Regions from separate parts of the Bradyrhizobium sp. 159 genome, predicted to be linked through region 1. Evidence: predicted binding sites of a transcription regulator. Region 1 holds the regulator's gene; each other region holds the start of a gene.
The links. The regulator LexA, encoded in region 1, represses DNA repair genes until DNA is damaged. The targets are predictions, from matches to a motif close to TGTTCNNNNTGTGTTCNG.

Region 1 (4,426 bases):
GGGCGAACAGACGCAGAGTTGATCCGATGCCGGCCGTGGCGCTCATCCTTCTCGTCCTCGCCATGGCTATCCTCGTACCGGTCTGTCTCGCCTTCCGGATCATGCCGTGACCGGTCTGAGCACGATTCTTCATGACGGAGATCACGCAGGATAAATCATCCTGTCGGCGCCTTTGCCTCGCGCCTGCACTCGGCTAGAACTTTCGCCGCCCATTGCCGATATGCTCAGCAGGAGTTTCCGCCCTTGGCCCTGATGCCGGTTTCTGACGCGCTTGCCGCGGTGCTGGCGGGTGCGGAGCCGCTGCCTGAAGCGATGGTTTCCCTCAACGAGGCCTATCATCGCGTGCTCGCACGCGATGTCCCGGCGCTGCGCACACAGCCGCCGGAAGCAATGTCGGCGATGGACGGCTACGCGGTGCGCGCGAGCGATGCAACAAAGCTCGATAGTACGCTCACCTTGATTGGCGAAGTGGCGGCGGGTCGTCCGTTCGCGGGAACGCTGGGCCCCGGCGAAGCCGTGCGGATCTTCACCGGCGGCGTCATTCCCAACGGTGCCGACGCGGTCGTGATCCAGGAGGACACGGTTGCGGACGGCAAGCGCATCACGATCAAGGAAGCCGCGATTGCCGGCCGCCACATCCGCCCCGCGGGCGTCGACTTCTCCGAAGGAGACGTGCTCCTGCGCAAGGGAACCCGTCTCACCGAGCGCGATCTCGCGCTCGCCGCCGCCATGAATCATCCGCAGCTTGCCGTCTGCCGCCGTCCGAAGGTCGCGATCCTCGCCACCGGCGACGAGCTGGTCATGCCGGGAACCACACCCGCTCACGGCCAGATCGTCTATTCCAACGGCTATGCCCTGCACGCGCTCGCCCGCAGCGAGGGGGCCGATACCATCGACCTCGGCATTGCCGCCGATACGCTGGAGGCCACCACTGCCGGCATCCGCCGCGCCCGCGAGAGCGGCGCCGAGATCCTGGTCACGAGCGGCGGCGCGTCGGTCGGCGACCATGATCTGGTCCAGCAGGCGTTGAGGGACGAAGGCATCGCGATGGCGTTCTGGAAGATCGCGATGCGCCCGGGCAAGCCGATGATGCATGGGCGGCTCGGCGCGATGCGCGTGATCGGCCTGCCGGGCAATCCTGTGTCATCCTACGTGTGCGCCTTCCTGTTCCTGGTGCCGCTGATTCGCGCCTTGTCGGGACGATCCATGATTCATCACCGACAAGAACGCGCCGTGCTCGGCCGCGATGTGGATGCAAACGATATGCGCGCGGACTATCTGCGCGCACATCTGGAGACGCGCGACGATGGCACGTTGGTGGCCCTTCCCGTCAATCACCAGGATTCCTCGCTGCTTGCGAATCTCGCTGCAGCACAGGCACTTCTCGTCCGCGCACCGTTCGCTCCGAAGGCAGAAGCCGGCTCGCCTTGCGAGGTCCTGCGCCTGCCCGTCTGAACGCATCCACCACACGCGTTCCGCGAACTTTGTCCCGTTCACGGTAAATTAAGCAGTTGCGGAACACATATCGAACATATAGTGTCCGTTCATGATTTGTTTCGAGCATGTAGCGGTTCACCGCTCCAATTTAGCGTCTCGGAATCGAACGACATCAACCGGGGGACTTTGGTCGAGATGTTAACGCGCAAACAATACGAGCTTCTGCGGTTCATCAGCGAACGTCTGAAGGAAAGTGGCGTGCCGCCCTCCTTCGACGAGATGAAGGATGCGCTCGACCTGCGCTCGAAATCGGGCATCCATCGCCTGATCACCGCGCTCGAGGAGCGCGGCTTCATCCGCCGCCTGCCCAACCGCGCCCGCGCCATCGAGGTGATCAAGCTGCCCGAGCTCCAGGCCGCCGCCGGCAGCCGCCGCGGCTTCACGCCGAGCGTCATCGAGGGCAATCTCGGCAAGGTGCGCGCGAGCTCCAGTTCTTCCGCGGACGAAGGCGAGCGTCCCGTTGCGGTGCCCGTGATGGGTCGCATCGCGGCCGGCACGCCGATCGAAGCGTTGCAGACCCGCAGTCACACCATTAGCGTGCCGCCCGACATGCTCGGCTCGGGCGAACACTACGCACTCGAAGTGCGCGGCGATTCGATGGTCGAAGCCGGCATTCTCGATGGCGACATGGCGCTGATCCAGCGTAACGAGAGCGCCGATACCGGCGACATCGTGGTGGCCCTGATCGACGACGAGGAAGCGACGCTCAAGCGCTTTCGTCGCCGGGGGGCGTCGATCGCGCTCGAGCCCGCCAATGCCGCCTACGAGGTGCGCATCCTGCCGCCGAACCGGGTGAAGATTCAGGGCAAGCTGATCGGGCTGTACCGCAAGTACTGAGACGGGCCAGCGGTCATTCGATACCAATGATTCCGATTGGAGCGGACGATGGTCCGCTCCAGCTGGATAGTCTTTTGGTCTTGCGCAGATTATCCGGCCCCTCTCTCCGGCGCTCCATCCTCGGCATGCGGCTCCAAGCACGCATCGCTTGTGAAGAGATCGTGCGCAGGATCGCTTTAAGCGCCTTCGCAGCGTGCTGATCGCTTGCATCGGCCGCGCAAGCATTCGCAACTCAATTGCAGCACCATGCACGCAATCTGCGCACGTAGGGAGCGAGCTATTCCGCAACGCCTAAACTCCCATCAACCGACAGCCACGGCGAAGCTGGCCACATTCCCCCTCTCGGCGCCCGCAGGCCACGGGCGCTCGCATCCGCCGAATGCACTGAAGCGAGCTTTGTTCCTATGACTTCGGGAAAGATAATGTGATCGTGTCCGGCAACGCCAGCCGCAGATTTGCCCACAACCGAGCAGAGCGTTACGTGCTTCCACTCTGATAGAGGCTTGCGCCTCCGAAGGAGGCGCGGGTTGCTATCTTCGAATGAGGAGCACCCGATGTGTGACTACAGCCTGCATGCCGTTGCATCTCGCCCCGCCGAAGTCGGCGAGACGATCGTGTCGACAACGTTCCGCGGCACCTCAACGCGCGGCTTTGCTTCCGCGGCCGATCCGACCGTGGCCGTCTGCCTGCTGCCGGGAACGGAGCTCGCCTTCGCCGACAACGTCCGTTACGATAATCGCTGGATCTGGACGCGCACCATCAACTCCCGCGTCGGCAAGTTCGGCAAGATCGATCCGCACATACCCGACCGCCATCATGACGCGATCGAATTCCCCGACGGCAAATACGTGCTGGTGACGCAGCTCGTCGAAGGCCAGCGCGCAACCGTGCTGCAATTGCCGGTGACGCAGCCGGTCAGCGAGCGCGAGCACAAGCCGCAGATCGTTGCCGATAGCCGGTCGACGATCACGCGCCTGCCGATTGGCTGAGCCGTCCCCGCCCGCGGGGTCGGGCCAGGATTGAAATGCCATCGCCGGCCGAGGCCGGCGAGATGGTATAATTTGTGTGCTGCGGAGTCCGGTCGGACCCGGACCTACTCTTCGCATTTGTTTTTAATCGTCCGGCCCCTAATCGTCGACCTGCAAGTCGGTCTCCGCCGGCGTTGCATCCCGGTTGCGGGCCGCGGCCGTCCTCGGCACAAGGCTCCCATCGAAATCACCCTCGCCGGCGCCGGCCGGCAACCAGGGACGGCTTGTGCCTCTTGCTCTCACCGCCTGTATCGCAAAGCCGTCACCACGCTGCGTCAACGCCAGCGCGCCCTGGCTGGTGAGACGCTGCCGGTCGACCACCATCGCCGCGCAATCGGGCGGCGCGGGGCGCGTCGTGACCACCAGCGCGGCGCGACTGCAATCCTCAGCCAGCGCATCGATGCGCAGTGAAAGCGCGACCAGCCGACCGTCGGCAAGCGGCGTCACACAGCCGGACTCGTCGCACGACACGCCGTCAGCCAGCGAGCTACTCCCGGCATCGCGCGGATCGGCGTCGGCAGCTAACCACTCTTTGAGCAGAAAGCCATCCTTGCTCGCCCGGATCACATGCAACTGCCCGTCCCTGCCCCGCACCGCGACGCTGGCGCCGTCCCCGGCAATCAGGATGTCGGGCTGCCGCACCGACAGGCCCCACGCGATGGCGGCCAGCAGCACCAAGGCGCCAGACCAGCGCAAGGGCGTGCGCAACAGGCCCATCAAGATGATCCCGAGGCTTGCCGCGATCAGCGGCGCGGTGCCGAAGGCAGGGATCCGGCCGACTGCACCCGGCAGTGCCGCCACCCAGCGCGACACCGCGACCATCCAGTCGATGCCGATCCCCATCAGCCACCAGAACACGCTGTCAAGCCCAAAGGGAGCCGCGAGCAGTCCCAACAGGCCAGCCGGCATCACCAGTGCCGAGACCACCGGCATCGCGCCGAGATTGGCGAGCACGCCGAACGGGGTGACGCGATGGAAGTGGAAGGCGGCATAGGGCGTGGTCGCAAGTCCTGCGATCAGCGAGGCCAGGAATAGCATCGCGATCTCGCGGCCGCCCCACAGCG
Region 2 (4,426 bases), on a different contig from region 1:
TGTGCCGCTGGCCGGCCTGGCCTCATTACAAGTCGGGCCCGGTGACGGAGGCCTCGAGCTTCACCTGCGCGCCGTAAACGCTCAGTCCAAGCCCGCCACTCCGGTGGGTAGGCGTTATCTCGTCGCCATCGCCTGTGCGCCTCCGAGCAATTGCGCATTGAGCCTGCCGCCGGAGAACAACATGTCGTCGAGCGCCTCGTCGATGTCGGCAGACACGACGGAATTGCCACCGTCTCGCGCGAGGCTCCCTTGCGCAAGCCGTCGCATCAATTCCTTGATGAAGGCACAGCTCGTGCCCTCACTGCGGCGGGCCGCTTCTGCGATGATTGCATCGTCGAGCGGCAGCCCCTTGCCGTAGAGCCGGACCAGCTTGCCGCGGCCGGTCTCGTCCGGCAGCGGGACTTCGATGGCCTGATCGATGCGGCCCGGGCGGCCGGCGAGGGCGCCTTCGAGGTCCTCAGGCCGGTTGGTGGTCAGGACGAACAGGATGTCCGCGTCCTCCTTCAGCCCGTCCATCTCGTTGAGCAACTTGTTCAGCATGGATTCTTCGCACGGCCCCATGTCGTCGCGGTCGCGGGCGATGAGATCGACATCCTCGATAACGACCATCGACGGCTGGAGCAGCCGTGCCAGACTCATATAAGCGCCGAGAAGCTCGATTTGCTCGGCGGTGATGATCAGTGTCGTGTGCCCGGGCAAATGAGTTGCCAGATAGCGGATCGTATGGGTCTTGCCGGTGCCCGGCGGTCCGTAAAGCAAGATGCCCTTACGTGTCGACTGGCCGAGCCGGCGCAATTGATCTCGGGTGTTGACGAAAGTCAGAACGTTGCGATTGAGCAGCCGCAGGGTCTGTTCGGGCAGGATCACCTCATCGCGCGCAACCGGCGGCAGCCGATGCACCGTGATGCCGCGCGAGCGGCCGCGATAGTCGGAATCGGCGTCGAGGGACAGGATCTTGCCGCGATAGCTGCGCGCAGCTTGCACGGCCTGCTCCAGCTCGCCAAAACACTGCTGCACGAGTGCCGCGCCCGCGGTGCCTGCCGGCACGAGGATCTCGATCCGAATTCCCGGTTCTCGGCTGTATTCGCGGTGGGCACACAGCAAGACCGCGTAACGAAGGCCATCCTGCTCGCACAGCCAGAGGCCGTTATCGAGACATTTGACCGGGCTCTTCTCGCCGACATCCACGTCGGAATATTGCAGCGGAGCAATCGCGAGCGCATTGCGGCCATCGCGGAGGAGCCGTGAGATCGACAGCGTTTCGTAGCGCTGTTCTTCGTTCAGCCCGAACAGCCGGATCGACTTGCCGAACAGTCCCTCGATCGCTGCCTGGACATCGACCCGCATATGGCCGGGAAACTGGCGGATGGTGGTCACGAGATTGCTACGCGAGACGTTGGCAAAATGCCAGTCAAGCACGTCGCAAGCGTATTCGAACTCCTCTTCCGACTCTTGCGGTGTGTTCACGGTGTCTGCTGCACGAATGCAGTCGCTGCACAGCCAGACCGTGCGGCTCCCGATCCGAACATCGGTCTGTCCCTCAGGCTTGCCGCAGAGTTCGCAGGGGGTCTTAATCTCTTCTAGCGTGATCCTCAGCGGATGTTGGCCGAGCCAGATATATTGCTGAGCCGACTTGAACAGCGCCTCGGCGACCGATTGCGGGTACGGACCGCAAGTGGCCTTCTCCTCCCGCTCGACCCGCGCTATCACCGCGGCCGCTTCACGCTCCGATTTGCCAAAAACCTGGCGGAGCAACCCGATGACAAACTCGTCCGGCGTTTCGTCATCATTGTGAATCACGAGCTGAGCCGGCTCGCGCTCGCCGCGCGCATCCTTCGTCATGAAATGATCCTATTGCAACCAAAACGAGTGAAGAACAAATATGGAACATAAAGGAGGGCGGCCGTCAAGCGCCAACGGGTGCGTCAAATTCCCGATGGAATTTCAATGCGCCATCCCACTCGCCGCCTTCGTGCCGCGTCGGCTTGACGATCGGCACGACCGCGATCGCCATGGCCATGCCGCATCGGCAACCCCTCTTTGACAACGCGGTTGGCCTCGCATTATATATTTCGTATGCGAAATAAGGAAGCCACAGCGAGCCACCATCGCCTGATCTACCTGCTGAGCGTCGCGCAACGCCGGTTGCAGCGCTGGATGGCGGCTCGGCCCGAGAGCGAGGTAACGCCGGCGCAGGCCGGGCTGCTGTTCATTCTCGGCAAGCAGGATGGTGTGCTGATCGGTGAGGCGGGTGCGGCGCTCGATCTTGGCCCGGCCGGCATTTCCGGCCTAGTCGATCGCACGGCAGCCGCCAAACTGATCGAGCGGCGGGCCGATCGCGAGGACGGACGCGCCTGGCGGATCTGGCTGACGCCGAAGGGGCGCAGCGCGCTGGCGCAGGCGAAGGCCAGCGCGGCGGAGGTCAATGCGGCGCTGACGGAAGGATTTACGGCTGCGGAGATCGACATCGTCGCACGCTGGCTGATGTGCATTCAGGACAAGTTTCCAAGAGGAGCAGACGAATGACCGAGCACGTCCGGATCGAGAACAACAGCGGAATTCTTACCCTTACGCTGGCGCGCCCCGACAAGAAGAACGCGCTGACGGACACGATGTACGGCAAGCTCGCCGACAGTATCGAATCCGCCGAGTTCGATCCGTCCGCTCGCGTGATCCTGATCCGCGGCGAGGGCGACATGTTCACTGCCGGCAACGACGTCGGCGAATTTGCCGCGGTTGCAGCGGGCAAGTCGGAAGGCAGCCGCAACGTCGTGCGGTTCATCCAGTCGCTGGCGCGTTGCACCCGGCCGCTGGTTGCGGCGGTGCAGGGCCGCGCCGTCGGCGTCGGCACCACGATGCTGCTGCATTGCGATCTCGTCGTCCTCGCCGACAATGCGCAATTGTCGACGCCCTTCGTCAGCCTCGCGCTGGTGCCGGAAGCGGCCTCCAGCCTGTTGATGCCGGCGCGGATCGGCTACGCCCGAGCTTATGAGATGTTCGCACTTGGCGAGACGGTGCCGGCGCAGGCCGCGCTGGAATGGGGCCTCGCCAACCGGGTGGTGCCGCTCGACACGCTCGATGCCGAGGCGCTTGCGCTCGCGCAGCGCCTGGCCCGCCAGCCGGCCGGCGCGCTCATCGCCACCAAGAAGCTGATGCGCAATGGCGAGGCGCTGGTTGCGCAGATGAACGCGGAGGGCGAGCAGTTCACGCAGCGCCTGCGCACCGCCGAAGCGCGCGAGGCGTTCACTGCCTTTGCAGAGCGCCGACCGCCGGATTTCACCAGGGTTGCGTGAGGGAACGCGGCCTGCCGGAGGCGCAGCGAGTACAACCCAGGTATTCGATTAAAGTCTTAACCAAACCTTGGCATGTCGCGGTGCAAGGTGGCTGCTCGTCAAGACTAGGCCCCCGACCATGGCAATGTTTAAGAAATCGGTAAGCTCGCTTCTCCTGACTTTGATGGCCCTGCTGGCCGCCGGCGCGCTGGCCAGCACGGCGATCCAGATGTTCGGGGCCTTCGGCCGCTACAGCGACAGTCTGGAGACCGAACGGCTTGCGAACGCGGACAAGGCGATCTTCCAGGGCGTGCTGTCCTTGCGCAACAATCGCGGCGATGCCCAGAGCGCGCTGCTCGGCGAGGACGATCCGCGTGCCAAGCTCGGCGCCGCCGAAAAGGCAGAGCAGGCCGGCTTTGACGCCATCATCGCCGCGCTCTCCACCGTGGAATTCGCCCGGCGCGACGAGCTCGCAAACACCTTGAAGCAGCGCTGGAGCGAGGCCGCGCCGAAATTCCAGCTGTTCTACGAGGAGGCCAGGCTGCCGCGCGGCGAGCGTAAGGTGGAGCGCACCGCCGCCTGGTACGATTCCGTCACGAGAGTGATCGAGACCGCCAATCTCGCCTCCACGGCGGTGTCGAACCGAGCCTGGATGAACGATCCTTTCATCGCCCGCATGATCCAGGCTCGCCGCCTCGCCTGGCAGGTGCGCGACCGCTATGGCATCCAGTGCTCGACGCTGCGCCCGAACGTCAACAGCTCCAAGCCGCTCGACGAGACCCAGAAGCAGACCGTGGCAAGCTGGAACGGCATCATCACCGCCGGCTGGACCGGCATGGAGGAGCTGCTGGCTGCGCCCGACGTGACGGCGGACCTCGCCAATGCGGCCAAGGAGGCACGGGCCAAGACCGATGGAGTTCTCAAGCAGATCGGCGAGCTGACCAAGAACCTCGGCGGCAGCGGTCGCCCCGCGATGCCCGCTTCGGAATGGAACGCGTTATGCCAGTCGCCGTTCGCGTCCATCGTCGCCGTCGCGAACAAGGCCCTCGACCAGTCGATCGCGCGCGCAGAGACGGTCCAGAATAAAGGCCTCACCAACCTCATCGTGCAGTCGTTCGCATTTCTGCTCGCGTTGGCCGTGACCCTGGCCGGCG
Region 3 (4,426 bases), on a different contig from region 1:
AACCTCGTCACCAACGCCGCACGCTACGGCAAGGCCATCGCCATCACCGGCCAGCGCGATCACCGCTATCTCACGGTCACGATCGACGACGACGGGCCGGGCATTCCCGCGCATTTGCGCGAAGAGGTGTTCAAGCCGTTCCTGCGGCTGGACAACGCCCGCAACCAGGACGAAGGCGGCACGGGCCTTGGCCTCGCGATCGCCCGCGACATCGCCCGCTCCCACGGCGGCGACATCACGCTCGGCGACAGCCCGATGGGAGGATTGAGGGCGAGCGTGAGGATACCCGTGTAACTGCTCTTGCCTCTCCCCGTTAGAACGGGGCGAGGGAGCCCACCGATTTTCCGGCTACGATCTCGCTACTTCGGCAGCAGTCCCTTCAGCTTATCCACGTCGCGCACGTTCATCTTGAAGCCGCCTGGCATCACGATGTCGCCGGGCTTCTGGTCCGGCTTGCAGGCCCCGAGCCATTTCGCTTCAAGCGTCATGGTGCTATCGCGCCCGGCCGTGCCGGCGACGCCGCCTTGCGCATGCGAGGAGGTCCTCACCGTGTAGGCCGAGTTGAAATCGCCTGATATCTCGGCATGCGAGGTCGTGCTGACGCCAGCGACGTTGCACTCGGAATCGCTGACATAGCCGGTCGCGGTCTTCTTGATCTCCTGCTTGGCGCAGATCTGCCTGGCCATCGGGGAGACGTTGTTGCTCATCTCCTTGTCGACGGTCTCGTCAGTGCAGTGCTGCATGGTCATCTCGGGCACGGGCGAGCCGGTCGTGACCAGCTTCATTTCCCAAAGGCCGGCCTTGCGCAGCGGCAGATCGTCGGCGCTGGCGCTGCCTGCGAACAACACGAGACAGGCGGCCGAGCCGAGCAAAGCGAGTTTGCGCGTCATCGGGGGGGCTCCCGGCTGAGAGATTGCGGCGTTACGACCGCGGTTCAGTACAGCGTGCGGATCGGCTGCTCGGCGGCGCCGTAGGGCACCCAGCGGCAGGAGAACGAGATGTAGCCGCCCTCGTAGGCCTGCACCGCGAGAAATTTGGCGACTTTGCCGTAGCGCGCGCAGTGATCGACCGCGACCTGCCGCGCATCGACCTGGGTCGCCATCGAATAGGCGATGATGCCGCCGGTGTCGTTGCCCTTGAACGGCGGCACTGGAAGAATATCGGCCCGCACCGACTGGCTCGCCATCATACCCGAGACAACCAGGCTGGCGAGAAGACCCGCGGCCGCAATGATTCGCATTCCCGTCACTCCAATTGGTTGGCGCCAGTTTACGGTGCCGGGATGGAAGTGGAAAGAACGGAAGCCATGCCGAGCGCGACGTTGTGGTCAACTCCTGGCGAAGTGTTGCCGCGCTGCACTTGACCCCGCCCAGCCTTCGCGGCACGGTCCCACCTTCGCAAGACCCAGCAGTCCGGATTGCCCATGCGCGCCCCCTCCCTGAAATCGCTCCGCTTTGCCGCCGTGCTCGGCCTCATGTTCGGGGCGCTATCGCTCGGTGAGGCCAGGGCCGCCAATCCGCTCGAGACGAATTTCTGGCTGAGCGGGCCGCGCTACGATGGCGCCGTCGCCGATTGCGACAAGGCGCTGCCGACGATCGCCACCCAGTTCTGGGAGAAGGAAAGCTCGTTCTGGAATTCCTCGTTGAAGATCACCGGCTTCTCCGCCGTTCGCGAGACCGCTTTCCGGCCCTGGCAGTCCGACAACATTCCGCGCCGGTATTGCACCGGCGACGCCATGCTCAATGACGGCAAGGTGCGCAAGGTGCATTTCTCGATTATCGAGGATGGCGGCTTCGCCGGCTACGGCAATGGCGTCGAATGGTGCGTCGTCGGAGTCGACCGCAACTGGGCCTACAATCCAGCCTGCCGCGCCGCCAAGCCCTGATTTGAAGAGTCCCGAGTCGGGCCGATCTGGCGACTGAGCGGCGGTGGCTGCATTTTGTTCTTGAAATGTTCTTATCGCCTGCTAGGCTTCATTGCACAGTCTAGTTGAGGGGCATCGCCATGTTTCATTCCAGATTGCATTCGTTTTCCCGCCTGGTGATCTCGCTGACCCTTCCCCTGATCCTTGCCGCAGGCCTGGCCTCGTTCGCCGGCGGCGCAAAGGCCCAGGACAAGCGGCAAAACGCGCCGGGCGAGTTCGATTTCTATGTGCTGTCGCTGTCATGGTCGCCCTCCTTCTGCGAGGAAGCGGCCGAGCGCAACGGCCGCTCACACATGCAGTGCAGCGGACGGCCCTACGCCTTCGTGGTGCACGGGCTGTGGCCGCAATATGAAAACGGCTTCCCCGAATATTGCCAGCGGCCGGCACCGCGGCTGAACCGCGGCATCGTCTCCTCGATGCTGGATTTGATGCCGGCGCCGGGCCTGATCTTCAACGAATGGGACAAGCACGGCACCTGCTCCGGGCTCGAGAGCCGCAGCTATTTCGAAACGATCCGCAAAGCGCGCGCCGCGATCAAGATCCCGGCCGAATATCTCGATCTGTCGCAGGCCAAGACCGTGGCGCCGGCGGAGGTCGAGGACGCCTTTATCAAGGCCAATCCCGGCCTCAGCAATGCCGCCATCTCGGTCACCTGTAACCGGACACGGCTGTCTGAGGTCCGCATCTGCCTCAGCAAGGATCTGCAATTCCGCGCCTGCGACGAGCTCGAGCGCCGCACCTGCCGCCGCGAGCAGGTGACGATGCCGCCGATCAGGGGTGGGTAGAGGGAGCCCTCGGATCGCCATTCCGGAGCGCGCGGCTTGTCCGCCGCAGCCCGAAGAGCGAAGGCGGAAGCGCGGGGCTGGAATCCATCTGTCCGCATTCTCAAAGAAATGGATTTCGGGTTCGGTGCTGGCGCACCGTCCCGAAATGACGGCCGTTACTTTCGCCTCGCGATGTCGTAACTCTCCGCCATGAACTACCGTCACGCCTTCCATGCCGGCAGCTTCGCCGACGTCATCAAGCACATCGTACTGGCGCGCATCCTCACTTATTTGCAGGACAAGCCGGCGGCGTTCCGCGTCATCGACACCCATGCCGGCGCCGGCCTCTACGACCTCGACAGCAACGAGGCGCGCCGTGGCGGCGAGTGGCTGACCGGCATTGCGCGGCTGATGCAGGCGCGGCTGTCGAACGAGACCGCGGCGCTGACCAAGCCGTATCTCGACATCGTCCGCGCCTTCAATCCGAAGGGCGAGCTCAAGGCCTATCCGGGCTCGCCACTGATCGCGCGCGGCCTGCTCAGGCCGCAGGACCGCCTCATCGCCTGCGAGCTCGAGCCGAAGGCGCGGAAAGCGCTGATCGACGTGCTGCGCCGCGACGAGCAGGCTCGCGTGGTCGATCTCGACGGCTGGATGGCACTGCCCGCCTTCGTGCCGCCGAAGGAGCGGCGCGGCCTCGTGCTGATCGACCCGCCGTTCGAGGCCAAGGATGAGTTCGAGCGGCTTGGCGAGGCCTTCTCGGCGGCGTTCGCGAAATGGCCGACCGGTATCTACGTCGTCTGGTATCCGGCTAAGAACCGGCGCGCCACCGACACGCTGGCGCAAACGGTGGCGCGGCTCGCAGCCGCAGCAAAGCCATCAGGAAAATGCCTGCGCCTCGAATTCAGTGTGGCGCCGCAGCTCGATGGCGCGGCCCTCACCTCCACGGGTCTTCTGATCGTCAACCCGCCCTACACGCTGCACGGCGAGCTCAAGACCATCCTGCCCGAGCTCGAAATGCCGCTCGGCCAGGGCGGCGCTGCCAGATTCCGATTGGAGGTGCCGAGGCCGTAACACTCCGGCATTCTTGGGAAAAATATGCAGGAACGGTAGTCAATCTGCGACGAACCGTATTATGCTGTTTCCGTGACTGGCTTTACGTTCCGCTTCCGCGAATGGTTGCGGCGGAGTGAAGGCCCAAGAAAGATCCGGCCGGACCTATGAGGTCCGCCCAAGGATGGCCAGCTCCCGGGCTTCGTAAGGTCCGGTCATGTCGTGACGCTGCGTCGCGGCGGAGGAGCAATGAGGGGGAGTTTCCCGATGGCCATGACGGGAACGGTCAAGTTCTTCAACGGCGAGCGCGGCTACGGCTTCATCAAGCCGGACGACGGCGGCCGCGATGTCTTCGTTCACATCACCGCCGTAGAGCGGGCGGGACTGAAGGACCTTGCCGAAGGACAGCGTATTACTTTCGAAGTCGAACCGGACAAGAAGGGGAAGGGACCGAAGGCGGTCAATTTGGTCATCCTCTCCTAGCGAGCCTGGCTTAAAAAATCCCGGCCGCGAGCGGCCGGGAGGTTGGTCCGGTATTTTCTTCTTCAGCTATCAGAAGTGATAGTTCACGCCTGCGCGGACAACGCTGGCGCTATAGCCGTTTGACACGCCCGTAATTGCGAACTGACTCGTCGACAGATCGATGTAGAGATATTCGAGCTTGGCACTCCAGTTCGGCGCAAGGCCG
Region 4 (4,426 bases), on a different contig from region 1:
GTCGTGCGGCGCTGCGCCTTCGCTGGCATTGTTCAGCTTGCGGGCGATGGCACGATAGAGCGTGTCGATCAGCAGCGTCGACTTGCCGCCGCCGGAGACGCCGGTCACGCACGTGAACAGGCCGAGCGGAATCTCGGCAGTGACGTTCTTGAGGTTATTGCCGCGCGCATTGACTACCTTGATGGTGCGGCGATGGTTCGGTGGGCGCCGCTCCGGCACCTCGACTTCGAGCTCGCCGGTCAGGTACTTGCCAGTCAGCGATTTCGGATTGCGCATGATCTCCGCGGGCGTGCCCTCGGCGACGATGTGGCCGCCGTGCATGCCGGCGCCGGGGCCGATGTCGAGCACGTAATCGGCCAGCCGGATCGCGTCCTCGTCATGCTCGACCACGACCACGGTGTTGCCGAGGTCGCGCAGGCGCTTGAGCGTATCGAGCAGACGGGCGTTGTCGCGCTGGTGCAGCCCGATCGAGGGCTCGTCGAGCACGTAGAGCACGCCGGTCAGGCCCGAGCCGATCTGCGAAGCCAGGCGGATGCGCTGGCTCTCGCCGCCGGACAGCGTGCCGGAGGAGCGGGACAAAGTGAGATAGTTGAGGCCGACGTCGAGCAGGAAGGTGAGGCGCTCGCGAATTTCCTTCAGGATGCGCCCGGCGATCTCGTTCTGCTGCGCGTTGAGCGCATCAGGCACGGTCTCGAACCATTCGCCGGCCTTCCTGACCGACAGCTCCGAGATCTCGCCGATATGCTTGCCGCCGATCTTGACGCAGAGCGCCTCGGGCTTGAGCCGAAACCCGTGGCACGCCTCGCAGGGGACGTCATGGAAATATTTCGCCAGCTCCTCGCGCGCCCACTCGCTCTCGGTCTCGCGATAGCGGCGGTTGATGTTGGTGATGACGCCCTCGAACGGTTTTTTGGTGTCGTAGGAGCGCACGCCGTCTTCATAGGAGAACTTGATCTCATCCTCGCCGGAGCCGTAGAGAAGCGCGTTTTGCGTCTTCTTGGGCAGGTCCTTCCACTTGGTGTCGAGCGTGAACTTGTAGTGCTTGCCGAGCGCGTTCAGCGTCTGCACGTAATAGGGCGATGATGACTTGGCCCAGGGCGCGATCGCACCCTTGCGCAGCGTCAGATCCTTCTCGGGGATGACGAGATCCTCGTCGACATGCTGCTCGACGCCGAGCCCGCCGCAGGCGGGGCAGGCGCCGTAGGGATTGTTGAAGGAAAAGAGTCTCGGCTCGACCTCGGGGATGGTGAAGCCGGAGACCGGGCAGGCGAATTTTTCCGAGAACAGGATGCGCTCGGGCCCGCTCTTGTCGTGGATCTTCGCGGTCTTTTTTTTCTCTTCCGCGGGTGCGGCCGCCGGCGCGTCGGCGAATTCGACGACGGCAAGGCCTTCGGCGAGCTTCAGCGCGGTCTCAAAGCTCTCGGCGAGACGCTGGCCGATGTCGGCGCGCACCACGATCCGGTCGACCACGACGTCGATGTCGTGCGGGAATTTCTTGTCGAGCGTCGGCGCCTCCGCCAGCTCGTAGAAGGTGCCGTCGATCTTGACGCGCTGAAAACCCTTCTTGAGCCATTCGGCGAGCTCTTTGCGGTACTCGCCCTTGCGGCCGCGCACGACCGGAGCGAGCAGATAGAGGCGCGTGCCTTCCGGCAACGCCAGCACGCGGTCGACCATCTGCGAGACGGTCTGGCTCTCGATCGGCAGGCCGGTGGCCGGCGAATAGGGCACGCCGACCCGCGCCCAGAGCAGGCGCATGTAGTCGTAGATCTCAGTGACGGTGCCGACCGTGGAGCGCGGATTCTTCGAGGTCGTCTTCTGCTCGATCGAGATCGCCGGCGATAGCCCGTCGATCTGATCGACGTCGGGCTTCTGCATCATCTCGAGGAATTGGCGCGCATAGGCCGACAGCGATTCGACGTAGCGGCGCTGGCCTTCGGCGTAGATGGTGTCGAAGGCGAGTGAGGATTTGCCGGAGCCCGACAGCCCCGTGAACACCACCAGCTTGTCGCGGGGAATCTCGACGTCGATGTTCTTGAGGTTGTGCTCGCGCGCGCCACGGATCGTAATCGCGCGCAGGCTTGAGCCCGCGTTCTGTTGTTGGCGCTTGGCCTTGATCACTTCGTCCATCCCGCTGGTCCTCAAGGAATCCCAAAGACGCGCGATCGCGCCAATGTAAAAGGCGCGCTTCGCCCGGAACCGGGATCGGCGCCGATGGGTATGTCAGCGAACGTAGGAAGAACGCGAGCGGATTTCCAGTGGCACGTGCGAATCGTCAACGGATTGTTGGCGGGCTGGCGGCATCTGGCAGCAGCAGGCGCGAGCGGAACTGCGCGGAACGACCCGTAAACAAAAAGGCCGGCGCGAGGCCGGCCTTTCGTGACGATGTGACGTCGATAGTGATCAGTACTCAGCTCAGTACTTGGCGACCACCGGGCCCCCGAAGTGATAGTTCACGCCGACCTGCACGGTGTGGAAGTTGATCGTGCCGGAGGCCAGCGGAGCGCCAAGGTTAGAGAAGTAGTTCTCGCTGCCGAGGCTGCGATAGAGGTACTCGCCCTTGACCGACCACTGCGGAGCGAAGAAAGCTTCGACGCCCGCACCGACGGTCCAGCCGGAATGCCACTTGCTGTCGGAGACGCTCACGCCGAGGGCGCTGACGGTGATCTTGTTGTCGATCCAGGCGTAGCCGCCGGTGCCGTAGAACAGGACGTTGTTGACGGCCCAGCCGATTCGGCCGCGCACGGTGCCGAGCGCATCGGTCTTGGAGGCGACAGTGATGCCAAGAGCGGTCGCCGAAGCGCTCACGTCAGCCCAGGCGCCATCCGCCTCGATGCCGAACACGACGTTGCCGGTCTGCCAGTTGTAGCCGGCGGTGCCACCGACGAAGCCACCCTGCATCCGCGGGTCGGACGCGTTTTCCCAAGCGCCGCCGCCGACGACGCCGAGGTAGAAGCCGGTCCAGTTGTAGACAGCGGCCGGAGCGATCGGGGCCTTGATATAGGGGCGCGCTGCGAGGTCAGCGGCTGAAGCCGGAGCAGCGAGAGCGAACAAGCAGGCCGAAGCCAACAAAACCTTTTTCATTTTCAACTAATCCCAGTCCCAGTTTCTGTTGTCGCCTTCCATGCCGAAGGCAGCGGACTCAACGGCCCAACTAATGCCGTGCTTACACCACTAAAGCCGCAAGTTGTGTCTCCGAAAAGCCACAACAGCCACAAAACGTCTTGATCACTGACTTATCCGACCGTCTGCTTTGGATAAAACGAAAAAGGCCGGCACGAGGCCGGCCTTTAATCGTTGAACGAAATCAGAGCGATCAGTACCTCGCGACCAGCGGGCCGCCAAAGCGGTAATTCAGCCGGACGAGACCGATGTCGACATCTTGGCCAATTCGGTCGCTCCCGAACACAACGCCCGCCGGCGTGGTAAAGCCGATCGTGCGGTGGCCGAGGAAAATGTGGTCGTATTCGACGCCGACCGACCAGTTTGGTGCGAATCCGAATTCCAGACCGGCACCCACCGTACCACCCCAGCGGGTTTCACGTGCCGATGCCAGCAGCGTGCCAGCGCCCGGAGTGCCTGCGGCGGCATAGACGTCGTACTTGTCCCCGACCACAGCGGCGCCGCCCTTCACATAGAACAGCACATTGTTCCAGGCATAGCCGACCTGGCCAGTGATCAGGCCAAAACTGTCGATGCGAGAGCGGTTACGATCACCGGTGACCAAAGCGGTGCCAGGGAAGAGGGTGCTCACGTTGTCGCCAGAAAAGTCAGCCCAGTTGCCCTGGCCCTCGAAGCCGAACACCCAATTGGTCGACTGCCAGCGATAGCCAATCTGGCCACCGACCGTGCCGCCCGTCGCGTTGTGGCAGCCTTCGCCAACCAGAGTGCCGGTAACAGGCGTCACAAAATCCCAGCACTTGTGGCTCGAACCACCGCCGCCGTTGATACCGATGTAGAAGCCGCTCCAGTCGTAGATCGCGGCAACGGCAGGAGCCGGAGCCTTGGTGTATGGGCGCGCAGCGAGATCTGCCGCGCTTGCGGGAGCCGAGAGGCCCAGCGCCATTGCACCGATTGCACTAAACAGAATCCTATTCATTGCAGTCTCCCCAGTTTCGACCGCTTCTCGAACTCCCCGAAGCGGCTAATTAAGGCGCGACGCCCATATGAACTAATTCCGAGGCAACCCTAGCCTACGAAACCGGCAAAGTCCGTCTCCGAAATGCCACACTCGCGGACCGATTGAGCCAAGCGCAACTTGATGAATGTTAAGCGGTTCCGCCTTTCGCGGGAACCCAAAAAAGTTCCATCGAGCGGCTGCCTTCATCACCACCATCGATGTCCGCCTCGGATTGTCTCAAAGAACAAATCTGGAACGAAGCCAATGGCGGTGCTATATGTGGGGATAACCCGAGGGGTGATGGGCTGA

Region 2: a site for LexA is predicted at 1,873-1,890, ahead of IVA96_RS09265 (ATP-dependent Clp protease adaptor ClpS). Genes of this name have one in related genera too.
Region 3: a site for LexA is predicted at 1,941-1,958, ahead of IVA96_RS01280 (ribonuclease T2). Genes of this name have one in related genera too.
Region 4: a site for LexA is predicted at 2,224-2,241, ahead of uvrA (excinuclease ABC subunit UvrA). Genes of this name have one in related genera too.

The regions. Positions count from the first base shown of each region.
Region 1 covers NZ_JADPKE010000061.1:90,821-95,246, forward strand. Annotated here, with positions in the region: gene IVA96_RS17275 (hypothetical protein) at 1-22, shown strand, start outside; gene glp (gephyrin-like molybdotransferase Glp) at 244-1,455, shown strand; gene lexA (transcriptional repressor LexA) at 1,633-2,334, shown strand; gene IVA96_RS17290 (hypothetical protein) at 2,889-3,323, shown strand; gene IVA96_RS17295 (ComEC/Rec2 family competence protein) at 3,462-4,426, opposite strand, start outside.
Region 2 covers NZ_JADPKE010000041.1:45,055-49,480, reverse strand. Annotated here, with positions in the region: gene IVA96_RS09270 (tannase/feruloyl esterase family alpha/beta hydrolase) at 1-77, shown strand, start outside; gene IVA96_RS09265 (ATP-dependent Clp protease adaptor ClpS) at 115-1,842, opposite strand; gene IVA96_RS09260 (MarR family winged helix-turn-helix transcriptional regulator) at 2,077-2,526, shown strand; gene IVA96_RS09255 (enoyl-CoA hydratase) at 2,523-3,293, shown strand; gene IVA96_RS09250 (methyl-accepting chemotaxis protein) at 3,412-4,426, shown strand, end outside.
Region 3 covers NZ_JADPKE010000005.1:157,425-161,850, forward strand. Annotated here, with positions in the region: gene IVA96_RS01260 (ATP-binding protein) at 1-294, shown strand, start outside; gene IVA96_RS01265 (DUF3617 family protein) at 360-890, opposite strand; gene IVA96_RS01270 (hypothetical protein) at 935-1,240, opposite strand; gene IVA96_RS01275 (hypothetical protein) at 1,424-1,885, shown strand; gene IVA96_RS01280 (ribonuclease T2) at 2,005-2,709, shown strand; gene rlmJ (23S rRNA (adenine(2030)-N(6))-methyltransferase RlmJ) at 2,899-3,759, shown strand; gene IVA96_RS01290 (cold-shock protein) at 4,006-4,221, shown strand; gene IVA96_RS01295 (outer membrane protein) at 4,291-4,426, opposite strand, start outside.
Region 4 covers NZ_JADPKE010000085.1:4,806-9,231, forward strand. Annotated here, with positions in the region: gene uvrA (excinuclease ABC subunit UvrA) at 1-2,127, opposite strand, end outside; gene IVA96_RS23200 (outer membrane protein) at 2,413-3,081, opposite strand; gene IVA96_RS23205 (outer membrane beta-barrel protein) at 3,314-4,096, opposite strand.